DNA from 2 places in the Frankia sp. CgKIO3 genome. Region 2 is predicted to be linked to the other one. Evidence: riboswitches for the same ligand, from Rfam matches in the RefSeq annotation. Region 2 holds a riboswitch; the other holds the start of a gene.
What was found. A riboswitch is a leader RNA that binds a small molecule or an ion and turns the genes downstream of it on or off. The one in region 2 is predicted to bind cyclic di-AMP.
Positions count from the first base shown of each region.

Region 1: another riboswitch for cyclic di-AMP. It lies ahead of AC08OJ_RS03120 (transglycosylase family protein); the one in region 2 lies ahead of AC08OJ_RS01380 (transglycosylase family protein).

Region 1 covers NZ_CDWTMO010000013.1:16,361-27,996, forward strand. The annotation lists gene purD (phosphoribosylamine--glycine ligase) at 3-1,319, opposite strand; gene AC08OJ_RS03100 (hypothetical protein) at 1,658-2,425, opposite strand; gene AC08OJ_RS03105 (adenylosuccinate synthase) at 2,622-3,905, opposite strand; gene AC08OJ_RS03110 (DUF3151 domain-containing protein) at 3,997-4,431, opposite strand; gene AC08OJ_RS03115 (transglycosylase family protein) at 4,518-5,237, opposite strand; cyclic di-AMP (ydaO/yuaA leader) riboswitch at 5,240-5,436, opposite strand; gene AC08OJ_RS03120 (transglycosylase family protein) at 5,914-6,591, opposite strand; cyclic di-AMP (ydaO/yuaA leader) riboswitch at 6,598-6,833, opposite strand; gene fbaA (class II fructose-bisphosphate aldolase) at 7,751-8,788, opposite strand; gene AC08OJ_RS03130 (DedA family protein) at 8,898-9,608, shown strand; gene AC08OJ_RS03135 (CAP domain-containing protein) at 9,918-10,586, shown strand; gene AC08OJ_RS03140 (NAD-dependent epimerase/dehydratase family protein) at 10,903-11,636, shown strand, end outside.
Region 2 covers NZ_CDWTMO010000004.1:42,948-54,583, forward strand. The annotation lists gene ispF (2-C-methyl-D-erythritol 2,4-cyclodiphosphate synthase) at 1-195, shown strand, start outside; gene AC08OJ_RS01350 (PPOX class F420-dependent oxidoreductase) at 300-692, shown strand; gene AC08OJ_RS01355 (cysteine--tRNA ligase) at 740-2,320, shown strand; gene AC08OJ_RS01360 (FHA domain-containing protein) at 2,434-3,576, opposite strand; gene AC08OJ_RS01365 (hypothetical protein) at 3,652-4,152, opposite strand; gene AC08OJ_RS01370 (PP2C family protein-serine/threonine phosphatase) at 4,152-5,264, opposite strand; gene rlmB (23S rRNA (guanosine(2251)-2'-O)-methyltransferase RlmB) at 5,929-7,020, shown strand; gene AC08OJ_RS01380 (transglycosylase family protein) at 7,229-7,609, opposite strand; cyclic di-AMP (ydaO/yuaA leader) riboswitch at 7,612-7,755, opposite strand; gene AC08OJ_RS01385 (peptide deformylase) at 8,358-8,783, opposite strand; gene AC08OJ_RS01390 (helix-turn-helix domain-containing protein) at 9,344-9,931, opposite strand; gene AC08OJ_RS01395 (alkaline phosphatase PhoX) at 10,697-11,636, opposite strand, start outside.

The sequences.
Region 1 (11,636 bases), on a different contig from region 2:
GTCTACTCCTTCTTTTTCTTTCTATGTCCTGCGGGATCCTCGCCGGACGCGACGTCCGCTCGACGGACGTCGGCCGCGTGGCGCATCCGGGACGGATCTCCGATGTCGGTGCGGTAATGGGCGCCGGGCAGCGAGATGCGGCTGACAGCCTCGTAGGCCGATCCTCGCGCGGACTCCAGGTTGGAGCCGATGGCCGTAACGGACAGCACACGGCCGCCGGCCGAGACGACCCGGCCATCCGGCTCCCTCCGGGTACCGGCGTGCAGGACGTCGACGCCGGCCAGTGCACCGGCGGCAGCGAGCCCGCGGAGCGGGTCGCCGAGCCTGGGTGCCGCCGGATAGCCGTGCGCGGCGACGACGACGCTGATCGCCGCGCCGGAGCGCCACACCGGTGCCCGCCGGCCGGAGAGCACGTCCGTCAACGGCGTCGTGAGCAGGGCGAGGATGGCCTGCACCTCGGGGTCACCGAAGCGCACGTTGAACTCCACCACCCGCGGGCCGCGGGTGGTCAGCGCGAGCCCGGCGTAGAGCAGGCCGGTGAACGGGGTGCCGCGCCGGGTCATCTCGGCCACTGTCGGCCGGATCACCGTGGCGACGATCTCCGCCGGCAGGCCGTGCGAGGCCCAGGGCAGCGGGGTGTACGCGCCCATCCCCCCGGTGTTCGGGCCGGTGTCGCCGTCGCCGACCCGTTTGTGGTCCTGCGCCGGCAGCAGCGGGAGGACCGCGCCGGACTCGGTCACCACGGCGAACAGGGAGACCTCGGGCCCGTCGAGGTACTCCTCGAGGACAACCCGGCCGTCCGGTCCGCGCAGGCTCGCGCGGACCGCGGCGACGGCCGCGTCGCGATCCTCGGTTACCGTGACGCCCTTGCCGGCGGCGAGCCCGTCGTACTTCACCACGTACGGCGGGCCGAAGACGTCCAGGTCGGCCAGGGCGGGCTCGATCTCGGTGTGGTCGCGAGAGGCCGCCGTGGGCACCCCGGCGGCGCGCATGACCTCCTTGGCGAACGCCTTGCTGCCCTCCAGCCGGGCCGCGGCCGCGCTCGGGCCGAAGACCGCGAGGCCGCGGGCGCGTAGCTCGTCGGCGGCCCCGGCTACCAACGGCATCTCCGGACCGATGACGGTGAGGTCCGCGCCGACCGCCTCGGCAAGGTCGGCGACGGCGTCCGGGTCGGCGACGGCGAGCGGGCGGGGCTCGGCGAGCTCGGCGGTCCCGGCGTTTCCGGGCGCGCAGATCAGCGAGCCGACCCGGGGATCGCGGGCGAGCGCCCGGCACAGCGCGTGTTCACGGCCGCCGGAGCCGACAACAAGAACCTTCATCAGTTCACCTCGCGACGCAAGCAGCGGCCCGGTGCGCGGCGGCGGATTCCCGGTAATGCCGGCGGACCGGGCCGCGTCGCCGCCACGGCCGTGCGCGGGGGACGTGGGGGTCGGTGGAGGCCGTCACCGGTTGTCCCCGGCGCGCGGCGCCGGGACGGAGATCCGGACCGGGCGCGGGTGCCGTCGCGAACCGGCGAACCCCGCCTGGGGCATCGCGTCGTCGCAGTTCGGTCGGGTCACAGTTCCACAGTAGCGGGTATGCTGATCATCGTGCGCGTCGTGCCCGGTCGGTGCCGGTGACTCCCGGCCGGTCACCCGGGACGATCCGCGCTGAGCGGCTACAGCCCGACGCCCGACCGCCAGAGCAGGTGGGCCATGCCGTGCACCAGGTGCAGCGCGCAGCGGCGTGCGTCCACCTCGGCCATGCCCGCGACGATGGCGGCGGCGTCGACCGGCCAGACCCGGACCTCCCGGCCGAGCACGGTCAGCGGGGCGGGATCGTCGCGGCCCTCGAAGGCGCGTCCACCCGGTTCGACGAACAGGTGCAGCGACCGCCCTGCGGCCGGGAAGTTCTCGCAGCGCCAGTACAGCAGCGGCCACGCCTGCAGCCGTTCCCGCCGTCTTGGCCAACGCCGGCGGCGACCGGGGTCGACGGCCGCCTCGCCCGGGTCCGCCCGATCTGCCCGGGCTGCCGGGTCCGTGGCCGCCCGTGTCGCCCCGCCCTCGCTCAGGTCCAGCGCGGGCAGCGGCCGGCCGGCGCGGTACCGCGCCGGCGCGCGGTGCGGCGCGGTGCGGGCCGCCCGCACCGTGACCGGTGGTACCAGGTGTTCGGCCGCGCAGAAGTCCAGGAAGTCACGGATCTGGGCGTCGACGTGACTGGCGACGGCCGCGGCGCGTTCGAGCCGCTGCGCCTCGGCCCGCTTCGAGCTCCGGATGGCGTGGCTGCCCCGCAGCAGCACGTCGGTCAGTGTCTGTGGCAGAGCCTCGCCGGTGGGGGAGAACCCGACCGGCCAGGCGTCGGAGTCGGTCGGGTGCAGGTAACCGCGTCTCACGGCCGGTGGCCAACGGGCCGGTTGCGGGGCTTCGGCCGGTTCCGGCAGCGACAGCGGTGTCCGCCCGGGGATGGAAGGGTCGTCATCCGACGGCCGGGACCTGACAACGGCCACCGCCACCACCCCCGGACGTCATTGCTTTGCGTGACCGCCCAAGCGTCGATGGTAATGCTTCCGGCTGCAACCGGAACCGACCGGATCTTGGCCCGCGCCGGGCGGGATCAGACCAGGTCTTTTCGGACCAGTTTGTTCAGACCAGGTCATTGATGACGAGCGTCTGGTCCCGCCCGGGACCGACGCCGACCGCCGACACCGGGGCGCCGGAGAACTCCTCCAACGCCCTGATGTAGTCCTTCGCGGTGCCGGGCAGGTCGGCGAACGACCGGACGCCGGAGATGTCCTCGTGCCAGCCGGGCAGGTCAGTGTAGATCGGCTTGGCGTGGTGGAACTCGGTCTGGGTCATGGGCATCTCGTCGACCCGTTCGCCGCCGATGTCGTAGCCGACGCAGATGGGCACCCGGTCGAAGCCCGACAGGACGTCCAGCTTGGTGAGGAAAAGGTCGGTCAGACCGTTGACCCGCACCGCGTAGCGGGCGATTACGGCGTCAAACCAGCCGGTGCGCCGTGCCCGGCCGGTCGTCACGCCGAACTCCCCGCCAATGCGGCGCAGCTCCTCTCCGACCTTGTCGTCCAGTTCGGTGGGGAAGGGGCCGGCGCCGACCCGGGTCGTGTAGGCCTTGATGATGCCGATCACCCGACTGATCCTCGTCGGGCCGATGCCGGCGCCGGTGGCCGCGTAGCCGGCGGTCGGGTTCGATGACGTGACGAACGGGTAGGTGCCGTGATCGACGTCGAGGAGAGTGCCCTGGGAGCCTTCGAGCAGCACGACCTTGCCCGCGCGCAGCGCCCGGTCGAGAATCAGGCCGGTGTCGGCGATGTGGGGTTGGAGGCGTTTCGCGTAGTCGGCGTACTCCTCGACCACCTCGTCTAGCTCGATCCGGCGCCGGTTGTAGACCTTGGCCAGGACCTGGTTCTTCTCCCGTAGCACCAGTTCGAGCTTCTTGTGGAAGATGCCCGGGTCGAGGAGATCCTGCACTCTGATGCCCGTACGGGCAACCTTGTCGCCGTAGGTGGGACCGATGCCGCGACCGGTGGTACCGATCCGCGCCTTGCCCAGGTAGCGCTCGATGACCCGGTCCAGCGCCCGGTGATGGGGCATGATCAGGTGGGCGTTCGCGCTGATCAGGAGCCGGGAGACGTCGATGCCGCGGGCGGTGAGCCCGTCCATCTCGGCCAGCAGCACGCCCGGGTCGATGACGACCCCGTTGCCGATCACGGGAACGCAGTCGGCTCGCAGCATGCCACTGGGAATCAGGTGGAGCGCGTAGCTCTCCGCCCCGATGACCACGGTGTGGCCGGCGTTGTTGCCACCCTGGTATCGGACGACGTAATCGACGGCGCCGCCCAAGAGGTCGGTCGCCTTTCCTTTTCCCTCGTCGCCCCACTGGGCACCGATGAGGACAAGAGCAGGCACCGGGCGAGGTTACTAGGGATGGCGGGGCCGTGGGGCCGGCTGCGGCGTCCTCGCTGGCCTCCACCACCGACGCGGCCTGATGAACTCACTGTCAGGTGAAGCCGATCTCACTGGCGGTGACGGGATTGCTGCCGGTCAGGAACGTCCGGCAGCGGGTGGCCTCCTCGGCCTCCCCGATGGCCGCGGCCGCCCGGACGAGAGCGGCGAGTGAACGCAGGAACCCGCGGTTGGGTTCGTGTGACCAGGGGATCGGCCCGTTGCCCTTCCAGCCCGAGCGGCGCAGGGCGTCGAGGCCGCGGTGATAGCCCGTGCGGGCGTAGGCATAGGCCTCGATGGGTCGTCCGCCGGTGAGCGCGAGCTCGGCGAGCGCGGCCCAGGGCGCGCTGAACGCGGGCAGCCGGGCGGCGACGGCATCCGGCGGATCACCGGCGGCCAGCGCCTCGGTCGCGGCCGCGTCGGAGGGCAGGAGCGTCGGCGGCGGACCGGAGAGCAGGTTGGGCTTTCCCGAGGCGGACGGCGTCGTCATGAGTGCATCCTGCCCGACGACTGGCCGCACACGTCATGGAGGTCACCCCGGACGCGCCCGCCCTGCGCGCACGGTGACCGGGTCGGTCAGGCCCTGACGCTGACGTTCCACAGATTCTGGCCGACGACCCCGGGTTGACCGTCGTTCACCCGGGTGAGGTACGAGTACAGCGCGGCGATGCCCTGCGACTGCGGTCCGAACTTGCCGTCGACGGTGAGTACGAAGCCCTTCTGGCGCATTCTGTCCTGCCAGACGAAGGCCTCCGGGCGGACGTCGTCGCTGAGGGACGCGTCGAGGACCGTGCCCCTGAACGAGCCGTCCCCCATCTCCCGGCGAGCCCGGTCCAGCGTCATGGGGGGTTCCACCGGGGTGATGGCCTGCTGGATGACGTCGCCAGAGCCGCCCGGGACACTGGCCGGGCCGTTGTTGGTCAGGCCCATCTTGACCGAGCAGGACGGCCATGGCTGCCAGCCCCGCTGGTTGTAGAGCTTCGCGGCCGCCTCGTCCTGCGTGGCGGGCGACGCCTGGTACGGCCGGCCGGAGTACCCGAGCCCGTGCCAGGTCCGGTCGTCGAACTGGTAGGCACCGGAGAAGCCGTTGCCGGTGCTGATCGCGTAGTTGCCGCCGGACTCGCACTGGCGGAGCTTGGCGAAGTCATCGGCGGTGGCCGCGCCCGCCGGAGCCGCGGTGACCGCGAGGCCGCTGCCGACGATGGCCGTGACCGCGCCGGTGGTGCGCAGGATGCGACCGGCGGGCGATGGGGCCTGCGGTGCTCGATGTCTGCCGCCACGACGCCCAGAGGGCATGTTCGTCCAATCCCGTCGCCTGCGGGGTGAGCTGTCGGGTGCGGGCTGGGATGGCCCGGCCGGAGGATCCGACCCCGGGTGGCGAGTAGGAACCGCTCTCCACCATGGACCGGGATGCACCGGCTTTACCCCAAGGACGCTGCTTGCGGCGCCCGAAATGTGGGTCCCCCACTCCTGCCCGCTGCGGTTGATGTTCGTTCCGGCCGCTCGCACGGGGGCAGGACTCGGCGTCCGTCCGGGCGGCCTCGCCGACGAGGCGAGTGAGCGGCACTCTAGCGAGAACCGCTCATGGAGCGCAAACCGGGGTGGTCCGGAGTAACCAGTGAGGATCGCGCGAATCGTGCCACTTCTGTACAGGTTCCGCAGGTGGCTCGCTGGTCCTGCTGTTCCTCGCCGGCCTTGCCGAAGATCGGCTCTGCCGGAGGCCGGTCAGGGTGTGGTCCGGGTGATGTTGGTGGTGGGTTGCACGGGCCAGCCCGTACGGGCCGTCAACCGGAGATCGTCCGGAGGCCGGTCGGGCCGGCCCGTCGTCGAGGTGAGATCCCCTGACCGGTGTCGCCGGGGTGGGATGTCCGGTTGCCGCGGCGGTCGTCCCCCGTCGCGGGAGCGGAGTGAAGAGATCAGCTGACGGAGCTGACGGAGTGAATGGATCAGCTGATAGAGCTGATAGAGAGGATCAGCTGAAGGTGGCCCGCCAGGTCGCCGGGCCGACGATGCCGTCGACGGCGAGTCCCTTGGCGGCCTGCAGGGCGCGGGCGACTGCGGCGGAGCGTGGTCCGTAACGGCCGTCGATCGTGATCGGATACCCCAGATGGTTGACGCGGGCCTGCCAGGCCCGCACGTCGTCACGTACCTGCCTGGCCAGTGCGGTCGTCAGGTTACGGGTGAATACGGGGGTGCTCACGGAGATGGGGCTGACCGTCAGCTCACTGCGTTTCGCCGTGCGCGACGCCTGGCCCGAGGAGCTCGACGAGCCGCCCGCGAGCTGGTCGGCGCCCATCCCGCGGCCACAGGTCGGCCACTGGCCGAAGCCGGACCGCCGGGCGAGCTTGAGTGCGGCCTCGTCCTGGACAGCCGGGGGAGCCTGGTGCGGCAGACCGCTGTAGCCGAGGCCGTGCCAGGTGCTGGCGGAGAACTGGTAGGCGCCGTAGTACGCGTTGCCGGTGTTGATCGTGTAGTCACCGCCGGACTCGCACTGCCGCAGGCCCGTCCAGGTGGTGGCCGCACCGGCCGGCTGGCTGAGCGCGAAGGTGCCGCCCACCGCTGCCGCGAGTACGGGTGCGACCACGAGGGCCCGGGCCCGGCTGCGGGTACCGGCGCGGCATTGTCGGCCACTGATACGTGCGTCGGACATGTCTTGTGGTCCTTCCCCACGCCTGCGAGGTAAGCTGTCGGATTCGGACTGGGAACTGCCCGGCCGTGCCAGGGATTCCCTGGAGACGGAAGCCGCACCGGAAACACCTTTCCGTGTGGTCGTCGCACATGGCTTCACCCCGAGAGCATCGAATCCTTTCGATACTCGGAGATGGGTCCCCCGTTCCTGCCGCCCGGTTCGAGAAATCGTCGGCCGGGGGCAGGATTCGGCGTGCCGCCCGACGAATGCCCGGCGTTGTTGCCGGGCACGGCGAAAACCATAACCACGCCGCCCGGCGAGTCGCCAAGCATTGAATAGGGTGCGTGAAAAAGAGCACACTCGGCGCGCCTGCTTGAGCAGGAATCGACGGCCTGGTATCGCGCGTGCGCGCCCGCTCATCAAACTGGCGGTACGACGTGCGGAGGCATTTGTGCTTGGCCGATCACCCTGTTTGCCGATGGGCGACGATGAGCGGAGAGTCCCGTATCAGGCCAGATGTGTGATATGTCAACAAAGGTGTGACGGCCCTGCTACGAGATCGACGCGAGTGATCGGCCTGATACTACGCTTCGTCCGTTGAAGCCTGTTTTTGTGAGAAAAACAACGGAAATCGGGCGGTAACTTGCAGCGTTGTGATTTTTGCACACGGCGGATTCGATCGAACACCGATTGTGAAAATTGCCTGTCGGGCCGCCACGCTGGACGAAGGGGTTCCGTGGGGCGGGGCGGTAGGTGAACGGTTACCGAAGGCCCGGTGCGTGTCCGCTAATGTGGCCGCAACCTGCTGGTCGCCAGCGGAGGCGGCGTTACGCGAGGAGCGGGGTCCCTCGCCCGGTAAACAGTGGTCCCCCAGCCGTCGGAGCGACCGGGGAACCGTGGGGCCGGCATAGTACGGGAAATCGGCAGGTCGTGCATCGGACCGGGGCGGGTCGGATGTCCGCCGCGTGCCGGTCGTTCCGTCCGCCGGAAACGATGGAGAGTGTCGGGTCGAGGGGTCCGGAGAATGCCCTCGGACGAGCGGCGGCGGTTGCCCGGTTGCCCGTTTTCGCGGCCGGCGGCTATCTGTCCTCCTGCCCGCCTCCTGTCCGCCGGCCGGCGGTCCGGCCGGACGGTATCCGACGAACCGATCCCGCCAGCCGGCGTGCGCTCCTGGCCCGGACTATGCCCGTCCGAGGCTGGTGCCGGCGGAACGGAGGTCCTCACACGCCTGGGCGACGCGGGCCGCCATGCTGCTCTCCGCGAGCTTTCCGTAGGTACGCGGGTCGTATGCCTTCTTCACGCCGACCTCACCGTCCACCTTGAGAACGCCGTCATAGTTTTTGAACACGTGGTCCACGATGGGGCGGGTGAATGCGTACTGGGTGTCCGTGTCCACGTTCATCTTGACCACCCCGTAGTCGAGCGTCTCGCGGATTTCGGTGAGAGCCGACCCGCTACCGCCGTGAAAGACGAGGTTGAACGGCTTCGCGCTGGCTGGCAGCCCGAGCTTCCTGGCGACGTACTCCTGTCCTTCGTGCAGAATCGTCGGGCGTAGCTTGACGTTTCCGGGCTTGTACACACCGTGCACGTTGCCGAAGGTGGCGGCGAGCAGGTAGCGCCCCTTCGCGCCGGTGCCGAGCACCTCGGCCGTCCGCCACATGTCCTCCGGCGTCGTGTAGAGCTTCTCGTCGATCGCGCCGACGACGCCGTCCTCCTCGCCGCCGACGACCCCGATCTCGACCTCGAGAACGATCTTCGCGGCGGCGGCATCCGCGAGTAGTTCCTCGGCGATCTTGAGGTTCTCCTCAAGGGGGACCGCCGAGCCGTCCCACATGTGCGACTGGAAGAGCGGCTCGCGCCCCTGGGCCACCCGATCCTTCGAGATCGCGATCAGGGGACGGATGTAGGTGTCAAGCTTGTCGGCCGGGCAGTGGTCGGTGTGCAGGGCGATGTTGACCGGATACGCCTCCGCGACATGGTGGGCGAACTCGGCTAGTGCCTCCGCGCCGAGGACCATGTTCTTCACCGTCGAGCCGGACAGGTACTCGGCACCGCCGGTGGACACCTGCACGATGCCGTCACTGCCGGCTTCGGTGAAGCCCCGCAGCGCGGCGTTCAGGGACTGCGACGAGGTCACGTTGATCGCGGGGTAGGCGAAGGACTGGGCCTTCGCCCGGTCGAGCATCTCGGCATATACGTCTGGCGTGGCGATGGGCATCGGTGGGGCTCCTTACGAACCTGTAGGGGCGCCGATCAGCCCTGCACCCGCGGTGCAGGACAGCCGGATCGGGCCGAAGCCCGCCGTGGACTCCTGATGGGCGAAGGGTATGACGCCTTGCCCCGTCCCGGGGTCGGATGCGGCTGACGTCGCCGACGCGGTGCCGGTCCGCGCGCCGGGCGCGGGGCGGGTGCCGACCAAGGGTCGGCACACTGGTCGAGTGGATGTCGGCAGCCTGTCCGGGATGACGCTGTACGTCGTCCTCTTCGCGGTCATCTTCGTCGAGAGCGGGATCCTGATCGGGTTCTGGCTTCCGGGTGACACCATTCTCTTCGCGGCCGGGCTGATGGCGGCGGACGCGGCGTCGAACGTGTCCGTCGCGGTCCTCTCGATCGGGGTCGCAGCGGCGGCCACCGTCGGGGCGGTGGCGGGCTACTACACCGGGCATCGCCTCGGCCGGCCGTACCTGGAGCGCAGGTACGCCACGGTGCTGGCCCGTACGGAGGAATTCTACCGACGGTTCGGGCCGATCACCCTGGTCGCGGCCCGCTTCGTGCCGTGGGCGAGGACGTTCGCGCCGGTACTCGCCGGGGCCGTGGCGATGTCATGGTCCCGCTTTCTGATCGCGGTCATGCTCGGAGCGCTCGTCTGGGGGACCGGATTGATCCTTCTGGGCTATACGGCGGCCGCCATTCCTGGGCTGCGGGACGCGGCGGTGTGGATCGCGCTCGTCGTGATCGCCATCTCCGTCATCGCCGGGATCGCCGGTGAGCTGCTGCGTCGGCGATCGGGCCGGCTCCCCGACCAGGGGCCGCGGTAGTCCGTGTCGGGCGAGGAGCGCCGAGGGTCGGGCGAGGAGCGTAGGGATGTTGTCCGTTAGTGCCCCGCGGCGCCGGATCCCGTCGGGAGATCCGTGGACCGGTAGTCTCCACGACGTTACGACCAGATCACATTGGACGATCAATTCCCTTTCCTATGGCAATTTCTGGCTATGGCCGGCTAACCTTGATCGATCCAGGTACGCGGTCGGGGGGTCCGACCACCGAAGGATTCGATGCTTCGACACCACAGGCGGCACCATGCGGAACGGCGTCGCGCCGGCCCCGTCCTCTGCACCGCGGCAGGGGCCTTGACCGCGGTTCTGGCGATCGTGCTGCTCGCGGGTGGTCATTCGGGACCGCGTGACGGTGACCACGTGGCCGGCCGCGTCGGCGCGCAGCCGGGTCGGGGCGTGGTCGGGGTGACGGCCGGGGTCCCTCCCACGTCGATCGCGGATCGGATCGCGGATCGGGGTGCGCCGACCGGGCCCGGGGCCGAGCCGCAGCCCGCCGCTCGCCCGGCCGGTCCGGATCAGCTGCCCGCTGCGCGGGCGTCGGCTCTGGCCCTGGCCGCGCCGGTGACGGCTCCGTCCGCGTCGGCCCCGGCGCCGGCTGTTATCTCGCCGCGCCCGCCGTACCTGCCGGCCTCCTGGACGAGCCTGGTCGGTCAGGCCGTGACCTCGACCAACCTCGAGCGCCGGGCGGCCGGTTGCCCTCCGTTGATCGTCGACTTACGGTTGGCCGCCGCGGCCCAGGCACACAGCGTCGACATGGCCACGGCCGGCTATTTCGGCCACGACAGCCCGGACAGTCGCTCGCCCTTCGACCGGATCGCCGCCGGCTTCTCCTTCTCCATCGCCGCCGAGAACATCGCCGCCGGTCAGCGCACCGTGGCCGAGGTGATGCGCGGATGGATGAACAGCCCGGACCACCGATCGAACATCCTCACCTGTTCGTTGACCCGGATCGGCGTGGGCTAAGCGACGGGCGGCAGGTACGGCACCTACTGGACCCAGGACTTCGGGACGCCGTGGGGCCCGGCCCACTTGCCGGGCGCGACCGGCCCGTGGCATCCCGCGAGGTGCACCCGACCTCGATCCTCCGCGACTCGCGGGGATGTCCCGGTCCTGATCAGTAGTCGATCCCGTAGGGTCGGGTCATCGTCGCCGACGGCAGCGAGCACGGCAACGAGCACGACAGCGAGCGTGGTAAAGCCCGCGGACCCAGCCGGTAGACGGGCTGGCGGGCCGCGCGGCAGCGCCGTCGGCGAGGGTGATCCTGGCAGGAGGAGTGACCTTGGTTCGGGCGGTGGTCACCGGCGCGGCCGGCTTCCTCGGCGGAGCGCTGGCCCACGCGCTGCGGCGGCGCGGTGACGACGTTGTCGCCATCGACATCCGGCGCGCGCCGGGTGTCATGCAGGCCGACGTCAGCCGTCCCGGTGAGTGGGAGAAAGCCCTTTACGGCACGGAGCTGGTGATCCATGCCGCCGCCATCGGGACCGGTGGCGTCGCGGAACTGACCCCGGTGCGTCCCGGCCGAGCCGGAGCGCCGGTACGGGTGCCCGACGCCGAGATCCGGCGGGTGACCCTCGGCGCCACGGCGGCGTTGCTCGACGCCGCGGGTCGGGCCGGGGTCGACCGCTTCATCCATCTTTCCTGTGTGGACGTGCTTGCCCGGACGAGTGGCCCGGTCCCCGGCGGGACCGGGGACCGGGGGCCCGCGCGAGCCGTCGGCCGACCACTGGACGAGACCACGCCGATCGGGCTGACTGGCGACGTCCGCGCCGACGCCATGGCCGCCGCGGAACAGGCGGTCGGGTCGGCCGCTGCGCACGGACTCGGCGCGACCGTCCTGCGGATCGGGGACGCCTACGGTCCCCGGGCTGGTCGCTGGACCCTCTGGCCGGTGCTGCTGATGCGGGCCGGGCGGTTCGTCCTCGTCGACGGCGGCCGGGGTGTGCTCAGCCCCGTGCATGTCGACGACGTGGTCACGGCGGTGACCACCGTCGCCGGTGCGGACCGGTCGGCGGT
Region 2 (11,636 bases):
ATCGGCAACGTCTCGGTCCAGGTCATCGGGAGCCGGCCCAGGATGGCCGGGCGTCGCGAGGAGGCGCAGAAGGCGATGTCCGTGGCCTTGGGCGCCTCGGTGAGCCTGTCGGCCACCACCAGCGACGGACTCGGCCTCACTGGGCGGGGCGAAGGCTTGGCCGCCATCGCGACCGCGCTCGTCGTCCGCGCCTGACGGCGAGCCTGTCACCGGTGATATGCCGTTTTGTCATCGACTGACCGCGTGCCGGCGCGGAGATGAGAGGGTGAGCTGACCCTGGCCCCTCCCCGAGGAGTCTGATGGCTGACCGCCTTCCAGAGTTGGTGAGGGCCCTTGCCGACGCCCGGACCTACGTCGTTCTGGCGACGATCCAGCCCGACGGCTCGCCGCGGATGACGGTGCTGTGGGTGGACCGCGACGAGGACGAACTGCTGCTGTCCACGGTGCGGGGGCGCGCGAAGGAACGCGACATCGCAAGGGATCCGCGGGTCGGACTGATGTTCCTCGACCAGGGCGATCCCTACGGTTACATCGAGGTCCGCGGGACCGCTACCCTGATCGAGGATGGCGGCCGGGAACTGATCGACCGGCTGTCGGTGAAGTACACCGGAGACGTGTACCGGTGGGATGATCCGGATGAGGCCAGGGTGGTCGTCCGGGTCGTGGCCGACCGGGTACTGACGGTCGGCTGACCCTCCCCTTGGGTCCCGTCGGTCGAGCGGGGCCGTACCCTTGACAGATGGGTCTCCACCTCCACGACACGCGCAGGCGGCGTGTGCGGCCATTCGAGCCGCTACGCCCCGGTCACGTGGGCGTCTACGTGTGCGGGCCCACCGTGCAGGCGGCCCCGCATGTGGGCCACATCCGCACGGCGCTGCCCTTCGATCTGCTGCGCCGGTGGCTGGTGCAGTCCGGCCACTCGGTGACCTTTGTGCAGAACGTCACCGACATCGACGACAAAATTATCATCAACGCGGATCGGGACGGCACCTCGGTCTGGGAGCTCGCCACCCGGCAGACCCGTGCGTTCGACGACGCCTACCGCACTCTCGGGATCCTGCCCCCGACGATCCAGCCGCGTGCCACCGGTCACATCCCCGAGATGATCGCGCTGGTGTCGGCCCTCGTGGAGAGGGGATACGCGTACGCCAGCGGCGGTTCGGTCTGGTTCCGGGTGGGTGCGTTCGTCGACTACGGAGCGCTGTCCCACCAGCGACCCGACGCGATGCAACCGTCCGTGGAGGCCGAGCCCGGCAAGGCTGACCCCCGCGACTTCGCGTTGTGGAAGGCAGCCAGGCCCGGCGAACCGTTTTGGTCGTCCCCCTGGGGTGACGGCCGGCCGGGCTGGCATCTGGAATGCTCTGCGATGGCCGGAAAATACCTCGGCCCGGTCTTCGACATCCACGGCGGCGGACTCGACCTGATTTTCCCGCACCACGAGAACGAACGTGCCCAGACGGTCTGCGCCGCCACGGCCCGCCCGGTGTCGAACGCGGCTTCGGCCGATTCGCCTGGCCCCGGTGGTGGCGAGCCCGGTGGTGGCGAGATGGCGCGCTACTGGATGCACGTCGGCCTGCTGACGACCGGCGGGACGAAGATGTCGAAGTCGTTGGGAAATTCCGTCCTGGTGGCCGACGCCCTCGACGAGGTCCGTCCGCAGGTTCTGCGTTATCATTTGCTTTCCGCGCACTACCGGTCCACGCTCGACTACAGCGCCGAGGCGCTGGCGGAATCCACCGCGGCCCACGACCGGGTGGAGACCTTCGTCCGCAACGCGTTGGACATCCTCGGCGGGCCCGGGGAGGCGGCGGCACTGGCAGCCGACGAGGTCGTCTCGTCGTCGACCGCAGGGACGGCGGGGAAGGCCGGGACGCGGCCGACGGTGGCCGGAGCCCGGCCGGTGCCGGTTCCCGGGCCGGGTGGTGAGCCGAGGCTCACCCCGCGGCGGGCCTGGTCCGATTTCACCACCGCTATGGACGACGATCTCGCCGTCGGACGTGCGCTGGCGGCCCTGTTCGGCGCGGTGAGTCAGGGAAACCAGGTGCTGTCGAAGGCTCACAGCCGGGAGTTGGCCGGGTGGGTGGACGTGACCCGGCGGATGCTGAACATCTTCGGTCTCGACCCGCATGAGCAGTGGCCTACCGCAGGTGCCGAGTTCAGGCCGGCGCTGGACGGCGCGATGCAGGTCGTGCTGGATCTGCGGTCCGCGGCCCGGGCCCGGCGGGACTATGCGGAAGCCGACGCCATCCGCTCGAGACTGGCAGCCGCCGGCCTGATCGTGGAGGACACTCCAGAGGGCCAGCGCTGGCATCTGGCCTGAGCCGACCGACCAGGTCTCACCAGGTTGATCAGCGTTGACGCCGTGACGATCAGTTGACTGATCTGATCGGCAGGCCGCCTGCCGCCCCGGACGGCGGCAGGCGACCCGGTAGATCAGCGGGCGCGTAATGTGATGCGCGTCCAGGCGCCCAGGTAGACCCGGTCCCCGTCACGTAGCGGAACGGGCTGGCCGGGCTCGATGGGGTCCGGTTCGTCGTTCAGCCGGGTGCCGTTGGTGGATCCCGGGTCGCGGACCGCGTAACCGCCGTCGGGCAGCAGCTCGAACAGGGCGTGGCTGCGGGAGATTCCCGGGTCCTCCGGCGCTCCGGACAGGTCGATGTCCGGATGGATGCCACGGGACTCGCTGCGCCGCCCCACGAGCATCTGAGAGCCGGCCAGGGCGAAGACCCGACGAGGGTAGAAGGTCGGGAACGGGACCCGGTGGTCGTCGCCGCTGTCGTAGTACTCGCGCTCCGCCTCGACGATGGCTTCCCAGACGGTGCTGCCCGTCGGCGCGCGGTCCCGATCCCAGCCGGCGCCACGCCCGGCGCCGGCCCGTGGGTCGTCGAGGACCGCGTCACGGGGGTCGACGTGGCCGCCGCGGGTGCCGCTGTGCCGCGGGTTGCCGCCCCGGCTCTGGGTGACCCGGTCGATGGATGGCGGGGGTGGAGCGGAGGCGTCCATGCCCAGCGGGTCCGCACCGTAGCCGTACTCGGCGTCGCGTCGGCTCCGGCGGTGCGTGTCCGACTCGCGGTCAAGGTCGCCCCGCGGATCCGGATATCCACCCGGCGTCCGGCTGTCGCGGCCGACGGGGTAGCCGCCACGGTTCTCCGGCGTGCCCCAGTCTCGACCGTAGGGATCGCGCCCGTGGTCGATCCGGTCGTCGGGGGCCGGCTGCTCGTCACGCCCGCGTGGGTAGGGGTCACGATCATAGCCACCGGGCGGGCCGTAGGGGTCCTCCTGATAACCGCGGCCCCCCCGGGACTGGTCGGGGTAGCCGTCACGGCCATACCCGCCGTACGAGTCGCCACCGCGCGGGTCGCCGACGCGCGGCGGGTCCGTCACCCCGGGCAGGTCGGCTGGCGAACGGCGGATGCCCAACGGGTCGTAGCCATCTGGACCGTCCGCATCCGGGCCGGTCTGTTCGGCTGGCCCACGCCGACGGTTCCCGTCAGCCGAGCGGCCGGGGGCATCTGCTCCGTAGGGAGCTCGCCCGCCGTCCTCCGGACGGTATTCGTACCTCTCCTGACCACTCATGATCCCAATTCCGCACCGATCGCAGTAGTCGGGTCGTGAGACAGGTGCCCCGTAGGGCATCGTGCCCTCACCTGATCACCGGTTCACCCGGAGGGTCCTCGTCGACCGTGTGTCAAGGACCATCTCATCGATCTTCTTGACGTTCTTCTTCAACCGAACCGTACCTGTTGTGGCATTGTCGACGCGAACCACCTTCTGTAGGAGGCGGTAGGTGTCTTCGTTGCCGGAGGCGAGCGCCAGCTGAGCGTCGCGTCCGAGCAACAGTGTCGCAGTCGCCTCGTCGCCGGCCCGACGCGCCTCCAGGCCCCGTAGCACCGCGGCCGGGAGTTCCACCTGGTCGGTGTAGTGGGTGACTGGGTCGCTGATCCGGCTCCACTGGGTCTCATCGTCCGTCCAAACCGCTCGGACCAGCGCCTTTGACGCCACCCGGCCGTCGACGACGAGGCTGACCCGCGCCGCCGACGTCTCGATTCCCCACGCGCCGGTAGGGTAGCCGAAGCAGCGTTCGTCCGCGGGCGTGGCCTCGCCCGTCAGATCACGTACCACGGGTGCGACCTCCGCGGTGAAGACGCTCATCAGTCCTCCACCCGGGCGGCCACCACCGTGATGTTGTCGTGTCCCCCGGAGTCGATGGCGAAGTCGACGAGGTGGCGGGCGACGTCGATGGCCTCGCAGTGGGGTGGGAGCTGATTGACCAGCGCGGCCATCACGTCGGGCCGGGACGCGTAGTTCCACAGCCCGTCGCTGCAGACCAGTACCGTGGCCGGCGCCTCGATTGGGAACATCTCGGTGTGCGGCGCGACGTCCTCGACGTCGCCGCCCAGCCAGCAGGTGAGGGTGTGCGCCCGCCGGTGTGTCTCGGCCTCGTTGGCTGGGATGAGCCCCGCGCGCGCGGCCTCAGCCGCCCAGGTGTCGTCGGCGGTCAGCCGCTCGCACCAGCGCGGACCGAGCAGGTAGACCCGGCTGTCGCCGACCCAGCCGACCGTGACCATGCCCGGGCCGTCCGGGGTCGGCGGGGTGACGATGGCCGCGGCGAACGTGCACGACGGCGCCATCCGCCCCTCGGCCGCGCTGAGTTGGGCGATGGTCGCCTGGGCCGCGTCGACGGCGGCGTGCAGCGCGGCCTCGGCGTCCTCCGGGGAGAACCCGCCGACGACCGTGCGGGGCGATGTTCGTGGCTTCTTGTAGTCGGCATACGATGGTTCGAGGATGTCGAGCATCTCCTCGGCCCGGCTGACGCCGCGCGACGGGCGGGTGTCGTGGTGGACGGGGCGCCCCGGGCCGTGGGCACGCACCGCATCCGCGAGGACGGCCATGGCGGTGGTCGCCGCGGCGGCCGAGGCCTGCCCGGAGCCCGGAGTGGTCGACACGCCGTCACACACCACCGCGATCAGCGTGCCGTACACGACGGCCAGGCCCATGGCGTCCTCGTTGGTGGTGTGCCGGACGCCGCGGTCGCACACGCCGGCGAGCTGGCCGAGGTCGACCTCGCTGTGGTCGGCGTCGCCGTGGCCGGGGTCCGGGCCCTCCAGCCCGTGACCACAGACCTCGCAGTACCGGTCGTCGGCATACACCGGCGCCGCACACACCGGGCAGCGACCCAGGTCGTCGTTGAGTTCGAACGGCCCCCCGGTGATCTGGTAGGCGACTGTGGGGGCGTCGTCACGCGGGTTGAGGTCCACCGTCATGCCGCCGGGAGAAATCGGCCGCGGCCGGAAACAGCCGGGGGAACGCATGCGGGCGGTGTGCGCAGAGCCATGTGCTGGGTGCCTCCTGCCCCTGACGGTCGGGTCCTTGACGGTCGGGTCGCTAACGGCCGGATCGTCGATGCTCGCCGTGGCCGTCTCGGGACACCGACGGCGCGCGCCCGATGATCGACCGAGGTGGTCACACTCGTCGAGCTGGTCATCACGCATCCATGGAGACGTATTCTCCCAGCTTCTCCCGCGGCACGTCGAGGGTGTAGATCGCCGTGCCGGCGACCTGATCCGACGCGCCCGCCATCGCCGGCGGGCGACCCTAAAAGAGCGTAAAGGCCGGGGGTGGATGGTGGCAGGGCCCCCGCACTCCGGGGAACCCCGGGCCCGCCGGTCGGCGTGGTGATGCGCACCTGACCCTCCTGACGCCGGTGAGGGGCGGCCGGACCACGTCAGGTCGGGCCGTGGGCCTGCCGGCCCTCAGGATAGGGCGCCGGGTCCCCGGAAACGGCCATGTCGAGGTATGCCCATGGCAGAGGTCCTCCGCCGAGCTCCTGCCGAGCTCTCGCTGAGCGTGCCCCGACACGCCGGTGTCGTCCGCCGTATACCGTGGTCACATGGTCATTCCCCGGGCGTGTACTGGTCGGTGGTCCTGATGGCCGGCGCCGCTCGCCGGGGCGATGGGATCGCCCGCGGCGGTCAGGGCGGTCGGGCCGCCAAGTCCGGTTCCCACCGCAAGGGGGCCTCCACGGGCAGCGGCGGTCACGGCCGCAAGGCGCTGGAGGGCCGTGGGGCCACGCCGCCCGCGCAGCTGCGCCCCGGCCATCCCGCCCAGCGTCGTGCGGCGGCGGCTGCTGCGGCCCGTTCCGCATCGGCCGGAGCCGAGCGGGGTCGAGCGGCCGCCGGCCGGCGCGGGGATGGTGGCCGCGCCGTCGCCGCTGCGGCCACCACCGGGCCGAGCGCCGCGGGGGGTTCCGCGGGGACCGGGCGCCCACGGCGGACCGAGGGCGACGAGCTGGTGGTCGGGCGCAACGCGGTGGTCGAGGCGCTGCGGGCCGGGGTGCCGTCGTCGGCCCTTTTCATCGCCGGCGGGCTGGACTTCGACGAGCGGCTCGCCGACGCCCGCCGACTCGCCGGGCGGGCCGGGATCGCCGTGGCCGACGTCGGCCGCACGGATCTCGACCGGATGTGTGGCACCGCTCCGCATCAGGGTCTCGCCCTCGTGGTACCGCCGTTCTGGTATGCCCATCCGGATGATCTCCTCGCCCGCGCGCGCTCGTCCCCCCCCGGTCTGCTGCTGGCGCTGGACGGGGTCACCGATCCCCGCAACCTCGGGGCTGTGGTGCGCTCGGCCGCCGCCTTCGGTGCCCATGGCGTCGTCGTTCCGGAGCGTAGGGCCGCCGGCATGACCGCCGCGGCCTGGAAGACCTCGGCGGGGGCCGCCGCCCGGCTGCCGGTGGCGCGCGCCACCAACCTGGCCCGCACGCTCGTCTCCTACGCGGCGGGCGGCCAGTTCGTCGTCGGTCTGGCTGTGGGCGGCGAGGTGAGCATCGACGAGCTCACGATGGCGACCGACCCACTCGTCCTGGTGATCGGCTCCGAGGGACGCGGGTTGTCCAGGCTGGTCGAGCAGCGCTGCGACGTGAGGGTCCGGATCCCCATGGCGGGTGCGGTGGAGTCCCTCAACGCGGGGGTGGCCGCTGGGATCACGCTGGCCGAGATCGCCCGCCGCCGTCGGATCGGCTGAGCCGGCCGATCGGTGGGTCCGCCGGGTCTCCGCCGCCGGGCGGGGCTGCGGAAGTTGACCTGGCCGGCGTCGCCGTGACCGGGAAACCGTGACCGGGAAACGTAGCGCGCAGCCCCGTGTCCCGGAGGGGACACGGGGCTGCTGGCCGCGCGCCGATCAGTACCGGCCGGGCGCGGACAGTGAAAGCTGGCGCGGGAAGTCGGGCAGCTCAGATCTTGTGACCCCAGCACGGCTTCGATGCGTACCAGGGGCTCGTCCCCTGCTGGGCGTACAGGATGCGGGCGCGGTGCCACTGCTCGGCGACGCTGGCGTGCTGCGGCAGACCCTTGCCGCCGACCCCGCGCCAAGTGCTGGGCAGGAACTGGAACAGCCCGCCGGCGCCGATGGAGTTGACCACGCGCGGGTTTCCCCCGGACTCACACGGAATCACCTTGGAGAGCAAGCGGTCGGCATTCGTCGACGCGCTGACCGGCTGGGACAGCGCGAGGCCACCGCCGATCGAGGCCGCGAGAGTGGTGGCGGCGATCAAGGCCCGGGAACCGAGCCTGATGCGGTTGAGGCCACGAGCGAGCGAACGAGCGTTGGACATTGAGTTGCCCTTCCCCACGCCTGCGAGGTGAGCTGTCGGGTTCGGGCTGGGAATGCCCGGCCGCGCATCGCGGCTTCACCCCGAGAACGCCTTTTCGTGGCGCCCGGAATTGGTTCCCCCGCTCCTGCCGAAGGTTTGATTCTCGTCGAGCGGGGGCAGGATGCGGCGTGCCGCCCGACGCATGCCATCAGGTGACGGCACGGCAATGAACATAGCTGAGAGCGACCCAGGAAAAACAAGAGTATGTGAGGATGCACACAGTGCATCCTGTTTACTTATCCCGATCTTTTTAATGGTGTTTCGCGCCCGCGTGCGCGCCCGATTCTAGAGGTTGTCCAGCGGGCTGGAAATCCCTAGTCCGTAGCTGGGTCGTCACGTTGACGGTAAACAATACGCGGTGCGTGGAGAAACTGTTCCGCCGCGTAGTGATCAAGCCTCCGCTACCCGCTGCCGGCAATCTCTAACCAGGATCTGGAAAAATCTGTGCCGGCGTTCCGGCGGGCCCGCACCTATCGCCCGCTTTCCGGACTATACGGCACGAGGGAATCATGTCATATGTCGGATCTACCAGTCGGTGCCGGACACCCGGTCCCGGCGCTGCGTCGCCGCCAGCCGCCAGCCGCCAGCCGTCATGCCGCCCGCGAGGCGGGTGCGTTCGGGTCGGTCAGCGGTTGTAGGACCAGGCCGAGCCGGTACCCCGGTACTGCTCCACCGGGATCGGTGTGGTTCCGGCCCGCATCCGATCCGTTTAGAGCTGACCGTGCAGGTGGTCGATCTCGTGGGCGACAAGCCGCGCCAGCCCCTGCCGATAGACGGTGATGTGCCGGTTGCCGTCGATATCGGTGTGTTCGACGTGCAGCTCCAGCGGCCGGGGGACGAGGCCACGGACGTCAAAGAAGCTCAGGCAGCCCTCGTACTGCTCGTCGGTCTCCCGGGAGGTTTCGATGACGCTGGGGTTGAGCAGCGTGAGCGTGTCGCCGCCCGGGGTACGCACGATCGCTGCGGCGCGGTTGATGCCGACCTGCGGCGCGGCGATGCCCATGCCCTTGCCGAAGGTGTGCAGGGCGGATACCCGTTCGAGGGCGGAGGACAGCTCGGCCGACGACCCGACGCGCGTCCTCGGCCTCGTCGGGCAGGGCGAACGGGCGGGCCGACTGCCGCAGGATCGCCTCACCCTCCTGCACGATGCCAACGGCCGCCATCTGATCGCTGGGACGTGTTCCGGTCTCCGCGGCCGGATCACGTTCCGGCACGGTGGCCCGGAAGTTCCATTCCAGTCGGTAGCGGGCGTGCAGCGGCGGCTCGGTGGTCGACCAGGTGAAGATCCGCCGGTCGCCGGAGTCGGTGCGGGCGATTGCGGTCCGGAACGGGAAGGCATCGGCGGTCATCGACGTTTCCATGCCCCAGACCACGGGATCCAGCTCGGCCGGAAAGTCCAGCTGCACCGAGAGGAAACTCGTCGGTACCCGCACGGCACGCTGGAACCACGGCCCCCACTTCTCCCTGCTCACCTGGTAGCTGTAGTTGATCCATGCCGATTCGCCGGGATAGAGCGGAAATCGCCCTCGACTGTTCTCGAAGAGCAGCCAGACCTCCTTGAGCGCGTCCCAGTCGGTCTTGACCTGCCAGGCCATCTGCTCGCCGCCGCAGTGTGCGCTGAGCTGGAGGTCCTCCCAGCGCAGTGGATCGGATCGGTACAACCGCGCGGAGCGTTCCGGATCTCCCGGGAACCGGTCAACCGATATCCGCATCAGATACCGGGTGACCGGTTCGCTGCCGGCGTTGAGAAGACGTCTTCGCTGGTGGGCGACGTACATGCTGTCGTCGTAGTCGTAGCGGAGTTCGGCCCGGTCCTCCTCGACGACCAGGCCCCCCGGTCCGGGGGGGACCCGGCCCGGGCTCTCGGCGACGACGGGCCCGGGGGGCCGGGGCCGGGTCGACGGAGGGGGTCGCGACGTGGGCCACCGGCGTCGGGCCGGGTCCGGCCGGAACCGTCGGCGGCCCGGGCGGCTCGCGCACGTCCCGTGCCGCCTCCCACGGCCGTGCGGCCAGGTGGAAATAACTACCCGGGATACGCAGCGCGTCGGCGATGCGTTCGATCAGGGAGAGCCGGGCGATGCGGTCCTCGCCCTGCATGATTCGGCTGACCCTGCTCTGGCTGAGCCCTTCCACCGGCGAGGCGATGCGATTCTGACTGGCACCGTCATATTTCTTCATCAGCCGGAACACCGCGCGGAAGTCTCGCGTCGCACACGCCGTCCGGAAGTCCTCCCGGGCCAGCAGCTTGGGCGATACCCGGTAAGGTCCAGATTCGTACGACATCGAAACGGCCTTCCATGTCGGTACGGTCGGTGAAGGCCGGAGTGAAATCGGGCGATCAGTCCTCCGTCAGTCGACACATCAGGATAACGACGCCATGCCAAACGGGCACAGATGTTCGGCTGAATGCTCGACTATCGGATATCCGACAGCACGGGCTCGGCGGTTTCCCGGGTCTTCCCGGGTCTTCGCGGTGTATGGCGGATGTCGTTTCTGACTCCTTGCGGACAGCGACGGCTGCTGGTGGCGTGCTGTCGCCGCTGGCCGGGGTGGTGTCACGGACGCCACCTAGGAGCCGGGCCGTAGATAGGTGAAGTCTTCCCCTCCAGCGCCCGGTTGCCTGTGGCGCAGACGACGACATCCGCGCGGCCCATACGAGAAAGGCATGCCTGACTGACGTTTCCGGATCCCGGTCGCCCGCGTCAGTCTTGGCGGCAGGCCGGTCCCGCCCTGCGTCGAGCCGCGACCTCCGCCGGGCGGGGCCAGCGTGACGGCGAGCCGCAGCCGGGCGTGACGCCCGAGACCTCCGGGAGGGGTCCGTGGACAGGTGGCCCTGCCCTGCCCAAGCAGGGCCACCCTCGGCCTTTGCCCGAGTCCGGGGAGCCCGCCGAACCGACGGGCCCGGCCGCGCTTGAGTCGACCGTCGCAACCACACCCCGGGGATTCGACCGCTGGGCGGTCACGGTGGCGGCCGGTTCCGACCCGAGGGGGAGGCCTTCCGCGCAGTCGGGCGCATGCCCGCGCCGCTCCTCCGTTACAGGATTTCGATCACAGCGAGGTGCGGAACGGACCAGTCACCTCGTAGGTGATGCCGCCGCTGCTGGAGCCCGAGGTGCCGCGCTGGGAGGAGAAGTACAGCCGGTTACCAGCCGGGTTGAACGCCGGTCCGGTGATCTCCGAGGAGCTCTGGCCAGTGATGCGCAGGAAGGGGGCAACGATGTCGCCGGGGGTGATGATGCAGATCTCCATGTTGCCGCCGTCCTCGGCGACGTAGAGGTCACCGACGGCGGCGACGGTGATGTTGTCGACACCGGTCAGCGGGGCGCCGGAGACGTTGTCGTCGTAGACGATCGCCAGGGTGCTGGCCGCCGCGTCGTAGGCCCACACCCGGTTGTCGCCCTTGGTGGTGAAGTAGCACTTGCCGGCCGAGTACCAGGCGCCCTCGCCGCCGTTGAACAGCTTGGCGCCCGAGACCTGGTCGCGGGTGGGTGTGGGGCTGCCGTCGGGGTCGGGCACGTTTGCCCAAGACAGCACGCCGGAGATCTCCTTGAGTACCTGCAGGGTGCCGGAGGACAGGTTGCCCCAGGTGGTGGGCATAAACCGGTAGAAACACCCGTCGGACGCGTCCTCGGTCAGGTAGATCACCTTCCGGTCCGGGTCGGCGGCAGTAGCCTCATGGTTGAATCGGCCCATCGCGGCCCGCCGGACAGCCGCGTTGACCCCCCACGGGTCGGTCTCGTACACGTAGCCGGTGCTGGTCTCCTCACACGACAGCCAGGTGTTCCACGGGGTGGTCCCGCCCGCGCAGTTGCGGTTGGTGCCGGACAGGATGCTGTAGGCGCCAATGATGTTGGCGTTGCTGTTGAACTTCACGGCACTCACGCCGCCGCCGCCGCTGCCTACCTCGGCGTTGGACACATAGATCCAGCCCGTGCCGTTGGCGAAGCAGGCGCCGCCGTCCGGGGCCCTGTGCCAGGTGTAGCTGGTG